Robertmurraya sp. FSL R5-0851: one gene and its partner. The protein of the gene in region 1 binds, or shares a complex with, the protein of each later gene. Links are inferred from orthologs where the notes say so. Each region holds a gene or a part of one and is shown in the gene's direction. Other genes may lie near its edges.

Region 1 (11,897 bases):
GTTTTCTACAATGAGTAACCAGTTTTGTGGAAAAGCGAGTCCGAGCTTCCAGTAGCTCATTCCACGAAGGTTTAACTCTTTAATCAAGTCGAATTTTGCTTGAATCGAACGGGCGTCTTCGAACCAAACTTCATGTTGCTTACCTTCTTTGTCCCTGTATTTAAAAAAGGGTGCTTGAGCCGTAGTATCATACTGAATGGCAACATTATTCGTTGCAGCAAGTTGGATCGCTTGCTGAGGACTTACAGCTTTTGCTACCGTTCCTTGGACAAATGGAAGCGTCCAATCATAACCATATAAGTTCTGACCCATCATGATTTTTGAAGCAGGCATTTCTGTTAACGCATATTCAATGACCTTTCTTACAGGACCAATAGGGGACACAGCCATAGCTGGACCACCGCTATAACCCCACTCATAGGTCATAATAACAACAAAGTCAACAATTTCCCCATGCGCTCGATAATCATGAGCCTCATACCATTAAATCATTTACCGTTGTGGAATAGGCTTGAGCAATTCCATAAAGCGATTGGTTTGGCTGCACGACATGAATTTGCATGTTTTTCCCTTCTAGATGAATCGAGCAAACCATAAGAATAATGGTGTACACTCCAAATCGTGATAGATTGAACGCTATCACCATCTTATGAAGGAAAAGAGTTATTCAAGTTACATAATTCTTATAGAGGATCAATCTTGCCTTTTAAAACATTTTTAATCATTTTTAATGAGTACTCATTGTCTTGGTCATCAGCAGAAGCAATTGCATTGTGTGGAACATGTATGGAATATTCCCTCATATATGCATCATTTGCAGTAAAAAGTACACATATGTTCCCGGCAATTCCTGTAATGACCAGATTACGTACATTCAGTTGGTATAGTAGGGTATTTAGTGCGGTACCAAAAAAAGCGGAATGCTTTGGTTTTATTAGAAAAAGATCGTCCTGGTTCGGTTGGATGATATGAATAATTTCTTTACTTAAGGAGTTTTCACAATAATTGATGATACGTGTAACATCTGCTTGCCAGAGATTATAATGGTCATTTATATAAATGATGGGCCGTTTTTCTTTTGTAAACTGTTCCTTTAGTTTTTGGATATTTTTCGCAATTGGTAATGTTTTTTTTGCTAGCACTTCACCATTGCTGAAGTCAAAGTTATTTATCATATCAATAATTAAAAGAGCGGTTTGGCAAGTATTTTCGGGTGTGTCCATAAACGATCATCACTTCCTTTTTTCTTCATTAGCGTGCGAAGGTTGTATTTTTCTATACATTTGGAGATGATGAATAAAATGAATTGAAAGGATTTATATGTGAAAATGAATGATGAAACATATATGTTGGAAGCAATAAAGGAAGCGAAAAAGGCAGAAGAGCTGCAGGAAGTACCTATAGGAGCCGTGATCGTCATCAATGATCAAATTGTGGCAAGAGCTCATAATCTGAGAGAAACTAAACAGAGTGCGGTTGCTCATGCAGAATTGCTTGCTATAGAAAAGGCTTGTGAGGAAATGGGGACATGGAGGCTTGAAGGCGCAACTCTATATGTAACGTTGGAGCCATGTCCGATGTGTGCTGGAGCGATCATTATGTCACGAGTAGAAAAGGTTGTATTTGGAGCAAGTGACCCAAAAGGTGGGTGTGCCGGAACATTTATGAACTTATTATCTGACGAAAGATTTAATCATCAAAGTGATGTGTGCTCTGGTGTGCTCGAAAAGGAATGTGGTGAACTATTAAGTAATTTCTTTCGAAGCATCCGACTAAAGAAGAAAGAAGAAAAAAAGAAAAGAAATGACGCGAAAATCAACTTACAGTAATTTACAGTTGTAAAACGTTGATTTTTAACAGGAAAGAAAGTATACTAAATTATGCGTCGTCAGTGACGCACTTTAAATTAGGTTTCAATTTTGCCGTGCTAGGTGGGGAGGTAGCGGTGCCCTGTACTCGCAATCCGCTCTAGCGAGACTGAATCCCTTCCCGAGGCTGGTTGCCTGTAGGGTCTGCCTTAAGCAAGTGGTGTTGACGCCCGGGTCCTGCGCAATGGGAATCCATGAACCATGTCAGGTCCGGAAGGAAGCAGCATTAAGTGGACGCTCCCATGTGCCGCGGGGTTGCCTGGGCCGAGCTAACTACTTAAGTAACGCTTATGGGCGCCAGTCGACGGAAGGTGCACGGCAGTTAAATACTAATAGCAAACTCATCTCTTCTATAAAGAGGTGAGTTTTTTGCATATCTAGTTGAAGATTTCTTAAACAGCCTTTGTAAAAAGGATTTTCTTTACGTTATAATAATAAGGACCATATATAGGAGGGGGCTTGTCTGTGGCTTACCAAGCTCTATATCGTGTTTGGCGTCCTCAAACATTTATTGATGTTGTTGGACAAGAACATGTAACAAAGACTTTGCAAAACGCCCTGCTTCAGCAGAAAATCTCACATGCATATTTATTTTCTGGACCAAGAGGAACGGGGAAAACAAGTGCAGCAAAGATTTTTGCAAAAGCGGTTAACTGTGAAAATTCGCCCGCAAACGAACCATGTAACGTGTGTCCTGCTTGCTTAGGTATTACGGATGGATCGATTCCAGATGTCATTGAAATAGATGCGGCTTCTAACAATGGGGTCGAGGAGATAAGGGATATAAGGGACAAAGTGAAATTTGCACCAAGTTCTGTGAAGTATAAGGTCTATATCGTTGATGAAGTCCATATGCTTTCTATCGGAGCTTTTAATGCCTTACTTAAGACTCTGGAGGAACCGCCAAGACATGTCATCTTTATACTAGCTACAACAGAGCCTCATAAAATTCCTCTGACCATTATCTCAAGATGTCAGCGGTTTGATTTTAAGAGGATATCTGCTCAATCGATTGTAAATCGGATGAAAACAATCGTGGATGAAACAGGTGTTCGCTATGAGGAAAAAGCGCTACAAGTCGTTGCGAGAGCAGCAGAAGGTGGAATGCGTGATGCACTTAGTTTACTTGATCAGGCCATTTCGTTTAGCCGTGATGAGGTAACAGTTGAAGATGCATTAACCGTTACAGGTTCTGTTTCTCAAGGGTTGTTAAACCAGTTAGCAACAGCTATAAAAGAAAGAGATGCAGCAAAAGCATTGGAAGCGTTAGAGGAGTTATTATTTTTAGGTAAGGATCCTTCAAGATTTATTGAGGATTTTATCCTTTATTACCGCGATATGCTTCTCTTTAAGGCCGCGCCAAATTTAGAAGAATCATTCGAACGAGTATTACTTGATGAAGATTTTAAACAAATAGCCGAAGCTGTTAACCAAGAAGATATTTATCAAATTATAGAGACGTTAAATAAATCTCAACAAGAGATGCGCTGGACAAACCATCCTCGCATATTTTTAGAAGTAGCAGTAGTGAAACTTTGCCAAATGAATGTTAGAGATAATGGTAAACAAACTAGTTCTATTGAGATTGATTCTTTGTTGAGTAAAATATCTAGCCTTGAGGAACAACTATCAGATCTTAGGGAAAATGGTATTGCAGTAACGAATGATCAAGTTGCTAATACAGCTAGTCAAGCAAAACCAGCTCGTACCTCACGAAGAGGGTTTCAGGCCCCTACAGGGAAAATAAATGAGATCCTGAAGAGTGCCACAAAACCTGATTTAACGCTTGTAAAAAGCAAATGGGGAGAATTGTTAGGAAAACTTGTATATAATCAAATGAGATCACAAGCGGCATTACTAAACGAGGCAGAACCAGTAGCAGCTTCAACAACCGCATTGGTGATTAGTTTTAAATATGAGATTCATTGTCAAATGGCGATGGATAACGATCGATTCTTAGTGGTCTTATCCGATTTAACGCAAGAATTAATAGGTCGCCGTTTATCCGTTGTCGGAGTCCCTGAGGAACAATGGCAGACGATCCGTGCTGGATTTATTAAAACAAACCGTGATGGAGAATCTGATCAAGGGGATGCAGCAAAAGATAATGAAGAAGACCCAGTTGTTTCAGAAGCTATCAAACTTTTTGGAAGCGAACTAGTTGAAATTAAAGAATAAATGACATGGAGGATGAAAAAGATGCGTGGAATGGGTAATATGCAAAATATGATGAAACAAATGCAAAAGATGCAAAAGAAAATGGCTCAAGCTCAAGAGGAGCTAGGAGAAAAGAGAATTGAAGGAACTGCTGGTGGAGGAATGGTAACAGTCATTGTTTCCGGACATAAGGAAGTTCTTGAAGTAAATATTAAAGAAGAAGTAGTAGATCCAGAAGATATTGATATGCTTCAAGATTTAGTACTTGCTGCTACAAACGATGCCCTTAAGAAGGCGGAAGAACTAACCAACAATACGATGGGACAATTCACTAAAGGAATGAACCTTCCTGGAATGTTCTAATAGGGGGTTAAAAAGTGCATTATCCTGAACCAATTTCAAAGCTTATAGATAGCTTTATGAAACTGCCAGGGATCGGTCCGAAAACGGCTGCTCGACTGGCGTTTTTTGTGCTAAATATGAAGGAAGACACAGTCCTTGATTTTGCAAAGGCACTTGTTAATGCGAAAAGGAATTTAAGTTATTGTTCGGTTTGTGGACATATAACCGATCAAGATCCTTGCTATATTTGTGAGGACCAAAGACGAGATCGAAGAATCATTTGTGTTGTGCAAGATCCAAAAGATGTAATAGCTATGGAAAAAATGAAAGAATACAGTGGGCTATATCACGTACTTCATGGAGCGATATCACCAATGGATGGTATTGGACCAGAAGATATTAATATTCCTGATTTATTAAAAAGGCTACAAGATGAAGAAGTTCAAGAAATCATACTAGCTACAAACCCAAATATTGAGGGTGAAGCAACCGCTATGTATATTTCACGCTTACTTAAGCCAACAGGTATCAAGATCACTCGTATTGCACATGGTCTACCAGTAGGTGGGGATTTGGAATATGCAGATGAAGTCACGCTATCAAAAGCACTGGAAGGAAGAAGAGAAGTATAAAGTGGGGAATGAATATGTTTTTTCGACGTAAGGGTTGGTTAAGGAAAGAATTTAATGATCAACTTATCTCTCAAATGGAGCAGCTTAAAACAAGCTGGAATAATCAGAAGGCGTTGTTAAACAAAAGCTTCGACCCCTCAGAAGATATTATTTGTCAGACTAAGGTTGCTGAAGCTAAATACTTTTTCCTCTTTAAAGAAGCTAAGCATAGAAATATTAAGATTGACCGGTAAATAACATCACGTTCTTTTTCTATTAGCTTGTACATATATTGTAACTACAAGTGATAAGAGGAGGATCAAACTGTGGAGCCGGTAATTGTTATTTCTATTTTGGGTGGACTAATTGTTTTATTACTTATGATGGGCACACCGTTGAAACCAATTCGTACAGTAGGACAAGGCTTAATCAAAATATTGATAGGAGCATTATTTCTATTCTTCCTTAATGCGTTTGGGAATCAGTTTAATATACATGTGCCTATCAATCTAATGACTTCTGCTATATCAGGCTTTTTAGGTCTACCTGGTTTGGCAGCTTTAGTGGCCGTTCAACTATGGATTTTATAAGCCGAAAAAATAAATCACTTTAGCGGTGGTTTATTTTTTTGATAATAAAATAAAAAAATGTATTTTTATTGTTGACCTGATAATTGAATGGTGATAATATAGTTTAAGTCGCCACGAGGTAATGAAAAAATAACTTAAAAAAGTTATTGACATTATGAAGTGGAACTGATATTCTAATTAAGTCGCCTACGAGCGACAATGATTGTTCTTTGAAAACTAAACAAATCATACGTCAACAAAAATGATTAGTGTTGAAAAATACACTAGCCAACGTTTTAACTTTAAGAGCTAATCTTACTCTTTATTGGAGAGTTTGATCCTGGCTCAGGACGAACGCTGGCGGCGTGCCTAATACATGCAAGTCGAGCGGACCTTTGGGAGCTTGCTCCCAAAGGTTAGCGGCGGACGGGTGAGTAACACGTGGGCAACCTGCCTATGAGACTGGGATAACTCCGGGAAACCGGGGCTAATACCGGATAATTCTTTTCTACACATGTAGAAAAGCTGAAAGATGGTTTCGGCTATCACTCATAGATGGGCCCGCGGCGCATTAGCTAGTTGGTGAGGTAACGGCTCACCAAGGCGACGATGCGTAGCCGACCTGAGAGGGTGATCGGCCACACTGGGACTGAGACACGGCCCAGACTCCTACGGGAGGCAGCAGTAGGGAATCTTCCGCAATGGACGAAAGTCTGACGGAGCAACGCCGCGTGAGTGATGAAGGTTTTCGGATCGTAAAACTCTGTTGTTAGGGAAGAACAAGTACCGGAGTAACTGCCGGTACCTTGACGGTACCTAACCAGAAAGCCACGGCTAACTACGTGCCAGCAGCCGCGGTAATACGTAGGTGGCAAGCGTTGTCCGGAATTATTGGGCGTAAAGCGCGCGCAGGTGGTCTCTTAAGTCTGATGTGAAAGCCCCCGGCTCAACCGGGGAGGGTCATTGGAAACTGGGAGACTTGAGTGCAGGAGAGAAGAGTGGAATTCCACGTGTAGCGGTGAAATGCGTAGAGATGTGGAGGAACACCAGTGGCGAAGGCGACTCTTTGGCCTGTAACTGACACTGAGGCGCGAAAGCGTGGGGAGCAAACAGGATTAGATACCCTGGTAGTCCACGCCGTAAACGATGAGTGCTAAGTGTTAGAGGGTTTCCGCCCTTTAGTGCTGCAGCAAACGCATTAAGCACTCCGCCTGGGGAGTACGGCCGCAAGGCTGAAACTCAAAGGAATTGACGGGGGCCCGCACAAGCGGTGGAGCATGTGGTTTAATTCGAAGCAACGCGAAGAACCTTACCAGGTCTTGACATCCTCTGACAACCCTAGAGATAGGACGTTCCCCTTCGGGGGACAGAGTGACAGGTGGTGCATGGTTGTCGTCAGCTCGTGTCGTGAGATGTTGGGTTAAGTCCCGCAACGAGCGCAACCCTTGATCTTAGTTGCCAGCATTTAGTTGGGCACTCTAAGGTGACTGCCGGTGACAAACCGGAGGAAGGTGGGGATGACGTCAAATCATCATGCCCCTTATGACCTGGGCTACACACGTGCTACAATGGGTGGTACAAAGGGCAGCAAAACCGCGAGGTCGAGCCAATCCCATAAAACCACTCTCAGTTCGGATTGTAGGCTGCAACTCGCCTACATGAAGCTGGAATCGCTAGTAATCGCGGATCAGCATGCCGCGGTGAATACGTTCCCGGGCCTTGTACACACCGCCCGTCACACCACGAGAGTTTGTAACACCCGAAGTCGGTGGGGTAACTCGCAAGAGAGCCAGCCGCCTAAGGTGGGACAGATGATTGGGGTGAAGTCGTAACAAGGTAGCCGTATCGGAAGGTGCGGCTGGATCACCTCCTTTCTAAGGAAAATTGAGGCTTATGACCTTCGGTCAAAGCTAACAACGTTGATGATATGATTTGTTTAGTTTTGAGAGAGCAAACTCTCATATATAAAATAGCAAGTTCTTTTTTTCTGTTGTATGGGCCTATAGCTCAGCTGGTTAGAGCGCACGCCTGATAAGCGTGAGGTCGATGGTTCGAGTCCATTTAGGCCCACCATACAAATTCAACGGGGCCTTAGCTCAGCTGGGAGAGCGCCTGCCTTGCACGCAGGAGGTCAGCGGTTCGATCCCGCTAGGCTCCACCAAAAATTGTTCTTTGAAAACTAGATAATGATATATGAAGAAAACCAAGAAATACCGAGTAATCGCCATTTTAGTTTTCTCTCTAATTTATTAGAGAAATTCTTTTTAACCGTAGGTTAAGTTAGAAAGGGCGCACGGTGGATGCCTTGGCACTAGGAGCCGATGAAGGACGGTACTAACACCGATATGCTTCGGGGAGCTGTAAGTAAGCTTTGATCCGGAGATTTCCGAATGGGGAAACCCTCTATCCGTAATGGGATAGAATCTTTACCTGAATACATAGGGTATTGAAGGCAGACCCGGGGAACTGAAACATCTAAGTACCCGGAGGAATAGAAAGCAAACGCGATTCCCTGAGTAGCGGCGAGCGAAACGGGATTAGCCCAAACCAAGAGGCTTGCCTCTTGGGGTTGTAGGACACTCTATACGGAGTTACAAAGGAATGAAGTAGACGAATCGATCTGGAAAGGTCAGTCATAGAAGGTAACAACCCTGTAGTTGAAACTTCGTTCCCTCTTGAGTGGATCCTGAGTACGGCGGAACACGTGAAATTCCGTCGGAAGCAGGGAGGACCATCTCCCAAGGCTAAATACTACCTAGTGACCGATAGTGAACCAGTACCGTGAGGGAAAGGTGAAAAGCACCCCGGAAGGGGAGTGAAAGAGATCCTGAAACCGTGTGCCTACAAGTAGTTAGAGCCCTGTGTATTTTTCCTTTGGATAAATACCGGGTGATAGCGTGCCTTTTGTAGAATGAACCGGCGAGTTACGATTACATGCGAGGTTAAGTTGATAAGACGGAGCCGTAGCGAAAGCGAGTCTGAATAGGGCGCTTTAGTATGTGGTCGTAGACCCGAAACCAGGTGATCTACCCATGTCCAGGGTGAAGTCCAGGTAACACTGGATGGAGGCCCGAACCCACGCACGTTGAAAAGTGCGGGGATGAGGTGTGGGTAGCGGAGAAATTCCAATCGAACTTGGAGATAGCTGGTTCTCTCCGAAATAGCTTTAGGGCTAGCCTCATGTAGTAAGAGTCTTGGAGGTAGAGCACTGTTTGGACTAGGGGCCCTCATCGGGTTACCGAATTCAGACAAACTCCGAATGCCAAAGACTTATCCATGGGAGTCAGACTGCGAGTGATAAGATCCGTAGTCGAAAGGGAAACAGCCCAGACCACCAGCTAAGGTCCCAAAGTATACGTTAAGTGGCAAAGGATGTGGAGTTGCTTAGACAACCAGGATGTTGGCTTAGAAGCAGCCACCATTTAAAGAGTGCGTAATAGCTCACTGGTCGAGTGACTCCGCGCCGAAAATGTAACGGGGCTAAACGTATCACCGAAGCTGTGGATTGACATCTTTGATGTCAGTGGTAGGAGAGCGTTCTAAGGGCGTTGAAGCTAGACCGGAAGGACTGGTGGAGCGCTTAGAAGTGAGAATGCCGGTATGAGTAGCGAAAGATGGGTGAGAATCCCATCCACCGAATGCCTAAGGTTTCCTGAGGAAGGCTCGTCCGCTCAGGGTTAGTCGGGACCTAAGCCGAGGCCGAAAGGCGTAGGCGATGGACAACAGGTTGATATTCCTGTACCACCAAATTACCGTTTGAGTGATGGGGGGACGCAGGAGGATAGGGTAAGCGCGCTGTTGGATATGCGCGTCCAAGCAGTTAGGCTGATCACGAGGCAAATCCCGTGATCAAAAGGCTGAGCTGTGATGGCGAGGGAAATATAGTACCGAAGTTCCTGATTCCACACTGCCAAGAAAAGCCTCTAGCGAGGTAACAGGTGCCCGTACCGCAAACCGACACAGGTAGGCGAGGAGAGAATCCTAAGGTGAGCGAGAGAACTCTCGTTAAGGAACTCGGCAAAATGACCCCGTAACTTCGGGAGAAGGGGTGCTCTTCAGGGTGAATAGCCCAGAAGAGCCGCAGTGAATAGGCCCAGGCGACTGTTTAGCAAAAACACAGGTCTCTGCGAAGCCGCAAGGCGAAGTATAGGGGCTGACGCCTGCCCGGTGCTGGAAGGTTAAGAGGAGGGGTTAGCCTTAAAAGCGAAGCTCTGAATCGAAGCCCCAGTAAACGGCGGCCGTAACTATAACGGTCCTAAGGTAGCGAAATTCCTTGTCGGGTAAGTTCCGACCCGCACGAAAGGCGTAACGATCTGGGCACTGTCTCAACGAGAGACTCGGTGAAATTATAGTACCTGTGAAGATGCAGGTTACCCGCGACAGGACGGAAAGACCCCGTGGAGCTTTACTGTAGCCTGATATTGAATTTTGGTACAGCTTGTACAGGATAGGTAGGAGCCTGAGAAGCCGGAGCGCTAGCTTCGGTGGAGGCGTCGGTGGGATACTACTCTGGCTGTATTGAAATTCTAACCCTCACCCCTAAATCGGGGTGGGAGACAGTGTCAGGTGGGCAGTTTGACTGGGGCGGTCGCCTCCTAAAAAGTAACGGAGGCGCCCAAAGGTTCCCTCAGAATGGTTGGAAATCATTCGTAGAGTGTAAAGGCACAAGGGAGCTTGACTGCGAGACCTACAAGTCGAGCAGGGACGAAAGTCGGGCTTAGTGATCCGGTGGTTCCGCATGGAAGGGCCATCGCTCAACGGATAAAAGCTACCCCGGGGATAACAGGCTTATCTCCCCCAAGAGTCCACATCGACGGGGAGGTTTGGCACCTCGATGTCGGCTCATCGCATCCTGGGGCTGTAGTCGGTCCCAAGGGTTGGGCTGTTCGCCCATTAAAGCGGTACGCGAGCTGGGTTCAGAACGTCGTGAGACAGTTCGGTCCCTATCCGTCGTGGGCGTAGGAAATTTGAGAGGAGCTGTCCTTAGTACGAGAGGACCGGGATGGACGCACCGCTGGTGTACCAGTTGTCTTGCCAAAGGCATCGCTGGGTAGCTATGTGCGGAAGGGATAAGTGCTGAAAGCATCTAAGCATGAAGCCCCCCTCAAGATGAGATTTCCCATAGCGCAAGCTAGTAAGATCCCTGAAAGATGATCAGGTTGATAGGTCAGAGGTGGAAGCGCGGCGACGTGTGGAGCTGACTGATACTAATCGATCGAGGACTTAACCAAGAAAAGCGGAAGCGCCTTGAACAGACGCGACAAGCATAAGACGAATCACGCAAGAAGGCCTGCCTTCTGGAGGGATTTGGCTTATGACCTCGAGCGGCTAGGCGCTGTAGCTGGACAACGATGAAACGTATTTCTTTCTTCTTCATTCATTATCTAGTTTTGAAGGAATGATTTTCTTCAAGTGAATACGAGTCTAGTGGCGATAGCGAAAAGGTCACACCCGTTCCCATACCGAACACGGAAGTTAAGCTTTTCAGCGCCGATGGTAGTTGAGGGTTTCCCTCTGTGAGAGTAGGACGTCGCTAGGCAAAGAAAAAAGCACCTGATTGGGTGCTTTTTTTATTTATAAATACATAGGTAAAAAAGCACCTATCAAGGTACTTTCAACTGGTTCGTAAATTAGGAGAAAATCTCAGGCTTATTAATTTTTCTAAGTTTTGAAATATAATATTTATATTTTGGATCTGTCGTTGGTGTAGCCACTAAACTTCGTTCACAATCGACGCAAATAAATGAAGTGTATAGATGTATTCCTTTCGGTTTGGACTGCTCGCAAACAACACAAATTTCCCCTAGCTGTTTTATCGCCATAATCGGTTCCAAAATAACTCCACCTCCATACACCTATTGTTACCATGATGCGTTATTTGTATACAATTTTTCGAATAATCTTTTCGATAGACTGCTTGAATACTATTTTATGTTTGATAAATAAATCGTTGTATGTCTACATAGAAACTTTAAAAAAATAAATAAGAATTAAAAGGACTAGTTTGTTAAAATAGACAAGTATGATATTTGAAAAAGATAAGAGGGATATCATGTGAACCAAAAAAACACCCCATTATATGATGCATTAATCAAACATAAAAATAAAAAAGTGATTTCGTTTCATGTCCCAGGGCATAAAAATGGAGAGCTATTTATAAAAGAAGCTCATCCACTATTCCAAAACATTTTGAATGTTGATGTAACCGAATTATCAGGTTTGGACGATTTGCATTCTCCTAGTGAGGCCATTCTCGAAGCAGAAACTTTGTTAGCTGATTATTATGAGGTAAAAAAAAGCTTCTTTCTTATAAATGGTTCAACGGTTGGAAATCTGGCTATGATTCTTTC
Region 2 (8,691 bases), 3.3 Mb from region 1 along the record:
GTTATTCATGTTCAATTAGGAGGTTTATTTTGGTTGTTTACAGGTGATTTAGGAGAACAAGGAGAAGAAAGACTATTGAGTGAGTATCCTAGCTTACCGGTGGATGTATTAAAAATCGGACATCATGGTAGTAAAAGCTCTACATCTGCTACTCTTCTTCAAGCCTATCAGCCGAAGGTCGCGGTAATATCTGTTGGGAAGAACAATCGATTTGGGCATCCACATCAAGATGTTTTGGATCGGTTAAAGGAAAGAAATATAAAAATTTTCCGTACTGACACAGATGGTGCAATTACTTACACTTTTCAGAATGGGACAGGAACCTTTTCTAGACATATCCCATATGATGTAACAAACCCATAAAAAAGAGACTGCAGCAGCAGTCTCCTTATGTTTTATGTAGCAGAACTTTATGCCCCTACGAGTTTAATGACAGTTGCAATGATAAATAAAGTTGCAAAAAAACCGAAGGAAACGATGAACCCTACACCAGAATCAACAGCGTCATTACGTTTACTTTGCACATTTTTCTCAAATTCGTTCACAACTACCCCTCCTAATCAATCTTAGTATAAGCGATTTCATAAAAAAAATCTACCGATCCTCTTGTTTCTTTTCCTAGCTTGTCAGTGATTGTCACAAATACTTTTTAGATGTACGGTAACAATAATGTATACAATGGGGGTTATCGCTGTAAAAGGAGTATCCTAGGCCTCTTTTTTCAGCGTTTCTATAGATGGGAATTGGTCAGGAGATTGATCAATTCCCTTTAAAATGCTTGTCAAATCCTTGATCCTTCATTAGGATAATTAAGTAACCTATTTTCCTGAACGGAGCGAGGAAAAGTGATTTTTGATTTATGGAAGCAAATTAAGAGGAAAGAATTTTCCCCAATTTACGTTTTGTATGGAACAGAATCGTTTTTAGTAAATGAAACAAAGCAGCTTTTTATTCAAAATGTATTGGGTGAAGATGAAAGTGATTTTAATCTATCCACCTATGATTTAGATGAAATCCCGATTGAAGTAGCATTAGAGGATGCCGAAACCATTCCATTCTTAGGGGATAAAAGGCTGATATTTTTAAATAATCCAGGGTTCTTAACGGCTGAAAAAACGAAGGACAAAGTGGAACATCAGCTAGGAAGATTAGAACAGTACATGAAGGAGCCGTCCCCATATTCGATTGTTGTGATGGTAGCGCCCTATGAAAAGCTGGATGAACGAAAAAAGCTAACAAAGGAATTAAAAAGAACAGCTGTTGTGGCGGAAGCAAAGAAACTTGGGGAACACGAACTAAAGAATTGGATTGTCCAAAGAGCAAAAGCGAATGGTACAATCATAGACAACGAGGCAGTAGAGCGGATGCTTGCATTAGCGGGGACTAATCTATTTTTATTAACCTCAGAGGTGGACAAGCTTAGCTTATATTGCAATGAGACAAAACAAATTGATGCTGAAACAGTAGAAAAGCTCGTGTCACGCTCACTGGAACAAAATATTTTTACTCTCGTTGATAAAGTGGTGCACCGAAAAGTAGACGAGGCATTACGTATTTATTATGATTTGTTAAGACAAAATGAAGAACCGCTAAAAATATTAGCGATTATTGCAGGTCAGTTCCGGTTAATTTACCAGGTAAAGGAATTAGCAAGACGTGGATACGGTCAACAGCAAATGGGAGGGTATTTAAAAGTACATCCATTCCGTGTGAAACTAGCTGCAGGCCAAGCCGTGAAATTTAGTGATGAAGAGCTAACGAGAATTATGAAAATGTTAGCGGACTCTGATTATCAAGCGAAAACAGGTGGAATGAACAAGGAGCTTCTAATTGAAATGTTCTTATTTCATTTACATTCTGGTTCATAAATCAAAAAAAGCTAGATCCGATAAGGATCTAGCTTTTTATCTATGATTAGCAAAAATTAAGAGTTTAATGAGTTTAATTTCTTCATTAAACGAGACTTTTTGCGAGCAGCAGCATTTTTATGGATAAGACCCTTCGCTGCAGCTTTGTCAAGTTTACTTGCAGCAAGAGCATAGCTCTCTTGTGCAGTAGTAGCGTCACCGTTTACGATAGCTGATTCTACTTTCTTAACAGCCGTACGTGTTGCAGATTTCACCATCGTGTTACGTGCATTACGCTCTTCGCTTGTTTTCACGCGCTTGATTGCAGATTTAATATTTGGCATTCTTTTCACCTCCTACAAAGCATCGAGATTATATACTCGACTATCACCATTCATTAATTTACGTAAATTAAGAACAAAACACATTTTATCATTCGGTGAATACTATTGCAATACTTTTCAATGGAAATATATTCGCTGATATCCATGGATTTGAATGGTTTCATATAGAAAAGGAAATAATAGTTGCTAGTTTCTTATCTAATTTAACGAAAGAGAGGGGCATATGATGAAAGAATCAATAGATTTAAGTAGATATTCCATCCGCACTGATTTGGCAGTGGAGGCAAGGGAGATGGTGATTGCAAGCAGGGGGAAAAATGTTACAGATGAACAAGATCTCTCGAATATAAACGGTGTGGTTATTAAAGAAAAAGAGGAGAACGGGATCAAGCTTTCGTTAGTAGAAGTGTCGAGTGAAGGAGAGAAAGAGTTAAATAAAAAAGCTGGAAAATATTTAACCATCGAAGTGCAAGGGATTAGACAACAGGACACAGATTTACAAAAAAAGGTTGAAGAAACGTTTGCGAGAGAATTCTCCCATTTTATAAGTGGACTAGGAATAAATAAAGATGCTTCCTGTCTTGTTGTTGGTTTAGGGAATTGGAACGTTACTCCTGATGCCCTTGGACCACAAGTGTGTGAAAATCTATTAGTTACGCGACATTTATATCAATTAAGTCCTGAGAGCGTGGACGAAGGTTATCGTCCAGTGAGTGCGTTAGCTCCTGGTGTAATGGGTTTAACTGGCATAGAAACAAGTGACATTATTAGGGGAGTGGTTGAAAAAACGAAGCCTGACTTTGTTATAGCTATTGACGCATTAGCTTCGCGATCCATTGAAAGGGTCAATTCAACAGTTCAAATATCAAATACAGGAATTCATCTAGGATCTGGTGTAGGAAATAAGCGTAAGGAGCTAAGTGAAGAAACCTTAGGAATACCAGTTATCGCAGTGGGTGTACCAACGGTAGTTGACGCGGTTTCCATTACAAGTGATACGATTGATTTTATTTTAAAGCATTTTGGACGGGAGCTAAAAGAAGGAAATCGCCCTTCTAGAGCTTTAGCGCCAGCAGGAATGACGTTTGGTGAGAAGAAAAAATTGACTGACGAAGATATGCCTGAAGAACATCACCGAAATACATTTCTTGGAATGATTGGCACTTTAGAAGAAGATGAAAAAAGAAGATTGATTCATGAAGTTTTGTCCCCGCTTGGACATAACTTAATGGTAACGCCAAAGGAAGTAGATGTATTTATTGAAGATATGTCTAATTTAATTGCAAATGGATTAAATGCTGCTTTGCATGATGCTGTAAATCAAGATAATGCAGGTTTCTATACAAGATAGACTTCAGCAAAATTTATTGTTCTACCTTCTCTAGTAAGTACATATCATTTACTAGACTAGGCTAAGAGGTGGAATAATGAAACTGCAAAAAACCCCCTATGTTGTAACTATTCAAGGGACAAGCATTTTAAAGCTCATTTTATCGTGTTTGTTGTTGATTTTCCTACTCTTTTCTGTGAGCGGACTATTAACTTCTTTAAATCCACAATATCAGCTTAGGTCATCGAGTGTGAACAAAGCGACTACGAATGTGAGCGGAAATGTACTCTTTCAGTTGATGGCTAGAGAAAACCATTATTTTATGAGTGGATTAGTAGAAAGAGATGAAGTTCCGAGTATGTCGAGTGTCTTGTTTAAAGCCTCCACCAATGTGAATCTTGATGATCCGCGGAGCTTACTAGGTAGAGAACTTCCGGGTTTTTCCTTATTTGATGGAAAGATTCTTGTTGCTGGGGAAGGAACCAACTATACAAATATGCCAATTGAATCTGCACCAGCAGAAGAAGCGTTAAAGAAAGAAAATGAGGCAAGCTTGCAAAATGTGGATGACATAAAAGAGGATGAATCGAAACCAAGCGCTCCACCTTCTTTAACGACAGGGGATAAAAAGGTGGCGTACATTTATTTCTCTCATACAAGAGAATCATATCTCCCATATTTAGAAGGGGTAACCAATGCCAATAGTGCACAACACTCTGAAATCAATGTGACAAAAATTGGCGATCGACTTCAAGAAAAACTAGAAGGTTATGGGGTTGGTACGATTTTAGATAAAACAGATGTCACGGATCGATTGCATGCAAATGGCTGGACATATGGTCGCTCATACGATGCATCAAGACAGATGGTTCAAGAGGCAATGGCTAGTAACTCAAATCTTTCGTATTTAATAGATATTCACCGTGATTCTAAAAGAAAAGAAGATACGACAAAAGTAATTAATGGTAAGTCCTATGCAAAGCTAGCTTTTGTTGTTGGAGCTGAACACCCAAATTATGAGAAGAACCTTAAGCTCGCAACAGAAATTCATTATAAGCTCGAGGAAAAATATCCTGGTATAAGCAGAGGAATTATCCAAAAAAGCGGAGCTAGTACAAATGGCCGTTTCAATCAGGACCTTTCTGGAAATGCTCTATTAATAGAATTTGGTGGAGTGGATAACAACTTTGACGAGCTTAATCTTTCAGCAGATGCATTTGCAGATGTATTTAGCGAGATTTTCTGGGAAGCAGAAAAGGTAAATTACCCAGTAACCGTTCCTTCTGAGGAGCAATAATGTAAATTTAGGTGATAGTTATGAAAATGTTTATGTTTAAAAGCATATTGCTAATGTCTCTCATGTTTCTATCCGTATTATTTGGAATGCAAATTGCAAACAATGGGATCGTAAACATGAAGGGATTTGATGATCCTAATTTTAAAGGTGCATTCACTATTAACGAACAAGAAGAAAATGTCCAAGTATCGGTTTTAGGAAATAATGTAGATAGTCACGATATTAATAAAAAAAGAGAACAGCTAGAAGAAATGGAAGCCTATAACTTCTTCTCAGACTTGGGCAAAACACTAGCAGACATTGTAACGGGTATAGTAGATATTACGATTGATCTGATTAGAAATAGCTAGAAATGCGGCAATCTCAGGATTGCTGTTTTTTCTTTATATGGCTAGCTCCCTCCGCTTTTCTCTATTGAATCTTATTTTACCTACTGCTATAATCAAAAATAGTGTATACGTGCGAAGTATAGTAGGAGTGAACCGAATGAACAGACAAGACAGACTAAATAGACAAGAAAAAATCAGGAATTTTTCTATTATTGCACATATTGACCATGGAAAATCCACATTAGCTGACCGTATCCTTGAAAAAACGAATGCGTTAACAGCTAGAGAAATGAAGGACCAGCTACTAGATTCAATGGACCTTGAAAGAGAACGTGGAATCACCATTAAATTAAACTCTGTGCAATTAAAATATCAAGCAAAGGATGGAGAGATTTACACTTTCCATTTAATCGATACACCTGGGCACGTCGACTTCACTTATGAAGTATCACGGAGCTTAGCAGCTTGTGAAGGAGCTGTTCTTGTGGTGGATGCGGCACAGGGAATTGAAGCTCAAACATTAGCAAATGTTTACTTAGCGCTTGATAATGACCTTGAAATTGTGCCTGTAATCAACAAAATTGACTTACCAAGTGCAGATCCAGAACGAGTACGTAATGAGATTGAAGAAGTAATTGGACTAGATGCATCTGAGGCGGTTTTAGCAAGTGCGAAAGCCGGAATTGGAATCGAAGACATACTAGAGCAAGTAGTAGAAAAAGTGCCAGCGCCAACTGGCGATCCAGATGCACCGTTAAAAGCGCTCATTTTTGACTCTCTCTATGATGCTTACCGTGGAGTAGTAGCTTATATTCGTGTTGTTGATGGAACGGTAAAAGTAGGCGACAAAATCCGCATGATGGCAACAGGAAAAGAATTCGAAGTAACAGAAGTGGGAGTATTTACACCAAAGTCGACTCCGTGTGCAGAACTAACTGTTGGTGATGTTGGATTCTTAACTGCAGCTATTAAAAACGTTGGGGATACACGAGTGGGGGATACGATTACTAGTGTGAAAAATGGAGCGACAGAAGCTCTTCCAGGTTACCGCCGTTTAAACCCAATGGTATATTGTGGTTTATATCCAATTGATAGTGCAAAGTTCAATGATTTACGAGAAGCATTAGAAAAGTTAGAACTAAATGATTCAGCACTTCAATTTGAGCCAGAAACTTCTCAGGCGCTCGGTTTTGGTTTCCGTTGTGGATTCCTAGGATTACTCCATATGGAAATTATTCAAGAGCGTATTGAAAGAGAGTTCAAAATTGACTTGATTACAACTGCACCAAGCGTTATTTATCATGTGATTATGACGGATGGTACGGAAATTAAAGTTGATAATCCTTCAAACATGCCAGATCCACAAAAAATTGCACGCGTTGAAGAGCCATACGTAAAAGCTACAATGATGGCTCCTAATGACTATGTTGGTGCGATTATGGAACTTTGTCAGGAAAAACGAGGAATCTTTATTGATATGCAATATATGGATGAGACTCGTGTAAACATTGTATATGAGATTCCGCTATCGGAAATTGTATATGATTTCTTTGATCAATTAAAGTCAAGTACAAAAGGCTATGCGTCATTTGATTACGAGTTAATTGGCTACAAAGAATCAAAACTTGTTAAGATGGATATTCTTCTTAATGCTGAAAAGGTTGATGCATTAAGCTTTATTGTTCATAAAGACTTCGCGTACGAACGTGGAAAGGTCATAGTTGAAAAGCTCAAGGAATTAATACCAAGACAACAGTTCGAGGTTCCTATTCAAGCAGCGGTTGGGCAAAAAATTGTGGCGCGTTCTACCATTAAAGCAATGCGTAAAAACGTATTAGCAAAATGTTATGGTGGAGATATCTCGCGTAAGCGAAAGCTACTTGAAAAGCAAAAAGAAGGTAAAAAGCGAATGAAGCAGGTAGGTTCCGTAGAGGTACCTCAAGAAGCATTCATGGCGGTCTTGAAAATGGATGACTCAAACTCAAAGAAGTAGATGATTTGATTTTAAAAGAAAGGTTAGATAAGCTTGATAAATCAAGTGATCTAACCTTTTTTGATTGCAAAAAAGTTATATTTTAAGGTTGTGTGAAAATGGTAAAAGCAGCATATATTCATATTCCGTTCTGTGAGCATATTTGTCACTATTGTGATTTTAATAAGGTTTTCTTAAAAGGTCAGCCTGTCGATGAATACCTAGACGCGCTTGAAGAGGAAATTCGATTAACACTAGAAAAGCACCCTGCAGAACCGCTACATTCCATATTTGTAGGAGGTGGGACTCCAACTTCATTAAGTGAAAAACAATTACAACGATTATTGTTTTCTATTAAGAAATATCTTCCATTAGAGCAGGATGCGGAGTTTACATTTGAAGCCAATCCTGGGGACTTGTCCGATGAAAAGTTCCGTGTGCTTTTTGGGGGTGGAGTCAATCGATTAAGCTTTGGTGTGCAAACCTTTGATAATCAGTTGCTAAAGGCAATCGGGAGAACACATAGAGCCAAGGATGTGTTAACCTCAATTGAAAAGGCAAAGAAAGTCGGTTTCGAAAATATTAGTGTAGATTTAATCTATAGCTTACCGAATCAAACGCTTGAGGGTTTTAAAGAAACATTACAAACCGCACTCTCCCTTGATATTCAACACTACTCTGGCTACTCCCTCATTATTGAACCCAAAACGGTGTTCTATAACCAAATGAGAAAAGGGAAGCTACCTGTTCCAGGAGAAGATGCTGAAGCAGAAATGTATTCGTTACTGATGGAGCAAATGCAGCTGGCGGGATTTCAGCAATACGAAATTTCCAACTTCGCAATTCCAGGGTATGAAAGCAAACATAATCTAACATATTGGAATAACGAGGAATACTATGGGTTTGGTGCTGGTTCTCATAGTTATGTGGCTGGAGAGAGGATTGCAAACCATGGTCCTTTAAAAAAATATATGGATCCCATCTGGAATGGCACCCTACCCTCTCATAATATTCACAAAGTGGAGAACAATGAAAAGTGGGAGGAAGAAATGTTTCTCGGTTTAAGGAAGATTGAGGGAATTAGCGTTGACCATTTCATTCAAAAATTTGGCGTAGATCCGCTATCCTTATTTAAGGAGGAGATAGATTCCTTACAAAGTCGTGATCTAATTATATTACAGGATGACAAAATTGCCTTAACAAAAAAAGGGCGGTTTTTAGGAAATGAAGTGTTTCAATCATTTATCGGCGTGATCTAAATGTTGACATATAGCCCCAACATTTGATAATTTATTATTAGATTTAGCACTCGTTAGAAGAGAGTGCTAACAGAGGTGATGAAACATGTTAACAGATCGTCAGTTATTAATTTTTCAGGTGATTGTTGATGATTTCATTCGTTCTGCTCAGCCTATAGGATCTAGAAGTTTGTCGAAAAAAGAGGATATTAGTTTCAGTTCTGCAACGATCCGTAATGATATGGCTGATTTAGAGGAGTTAGGCTTTCTTGAGAAGACTCATACTTCTTCAGGAAGAATTCCGTCCGAGAAAGGCTATCGTTTTTATGTAGAT

Evidence for each region.
Region 2: dnaX (region 1) and holA share a complex: the UniProt entries of both Bacillus subtilis proteins name them as parts of the DNA clamp loading complex. The link is inferred for Robertmurraya sp. FSL R5-0851 from one-to-one orthologs.

The regions. Positions count from the first base shown.
Region 1 is NZ_JBBOOE010000001.1:25,028-36,924, forward strand. The notes cover bases 1,740-4,689. They hold dnaX (DNA polymerase III subunit gamma/tau), read left to right. Parts: upstream 1,740-2,333; coding sequence 2,334-4,046; downstream 4,047-4,689. Other genes in these bases: tadA (tRNA adenosine(34) deaminase TadA), read left to right, coding at 1,740-1,829; MKX65_RS00140 (YbaB/EbfC family nucleoid-associated protein), read left to right, coding at 4,068-4,388; recR (recombination mediator RecR), read left to right, coding at 4,403-4,689. Outside these bases: MKX65_RS00120 (isochorismatase family cysteine hydrolase), read right to left, coding at 684-1,223; more of tadA, read left to right, coding at 1,329-1,739; more of recR, read left to right, coding at 4,690-4,999; MKX65_RS00150 (YaaL family protein), read left to right, coding at 5,014-5,232; MKX65_RS00155 (pro-sigmaK processing inhibitor BofA family protein), read left to right, coding at 5,305-5,568; MKX65_RS00185 (sigma factor G inhibitor Gin), read right to left, coding at 11,178-11,369; MKX65_RS00190 (aminotransferase class I/II-fold pyridoxal phosphate-dependent enzyme), read left to right, coding at 11,602-11,897. UniProt on the Bacillus subtilis protein: Part of the beta sliding clamp loading complex, which hydrolyzes ATP to load the beta clamp onto primed DNA to form the DNA replication pre-initiation complex.
Region 2 is NZ_JBBOOE010000001.1:3,279,469-3,288,159, reverse strand. The notes cover bases 1-2,856. They hold holA (DNA polymerase III subunit delta), read left to right. Parts: upstream 1-845; coding sequence 846-1,868; downstream 1,869-2,856. Other genes in these bases: gpr (GPR endopeptidase), read left to right, coding at 2,418-2,856; rpsT (30S ribosomal protein S20), read right to left, coding at 1,925-2,191; MKX65_RS16975 (YqzM family protein), read right to left, coding at 411-545; MKX65_RS16980 (DNA internalization-related competence protein ComEC/Rec2), read left to right, coding at 1-363. Also shown: more of gpr, read left to right, coding at 2,857-3,542; spoIIP (stage II sporulation protein P), read left to right, coding at 3,619-4,818; MKX65_RS16950 (DUF3679 domain-containing protein), read left to right, coding at 4,839-5,168; lepA (translation elongation factor 4), read left to right, coding at 5,305-7,140; radical SAM family heme chaperone HemW, read left to right, coding at 7,239-8,378; heat-inducible transcriptional repressor HrcA, read left to right, coding at 8,464-8,691. UniProt on the Bacillus subtilis protein: Part of the beta sliding clamp loading complex, which hydrolyzes ATP to load the beta clamp onto primed DNA to form the DNA replication pre-initiation complex.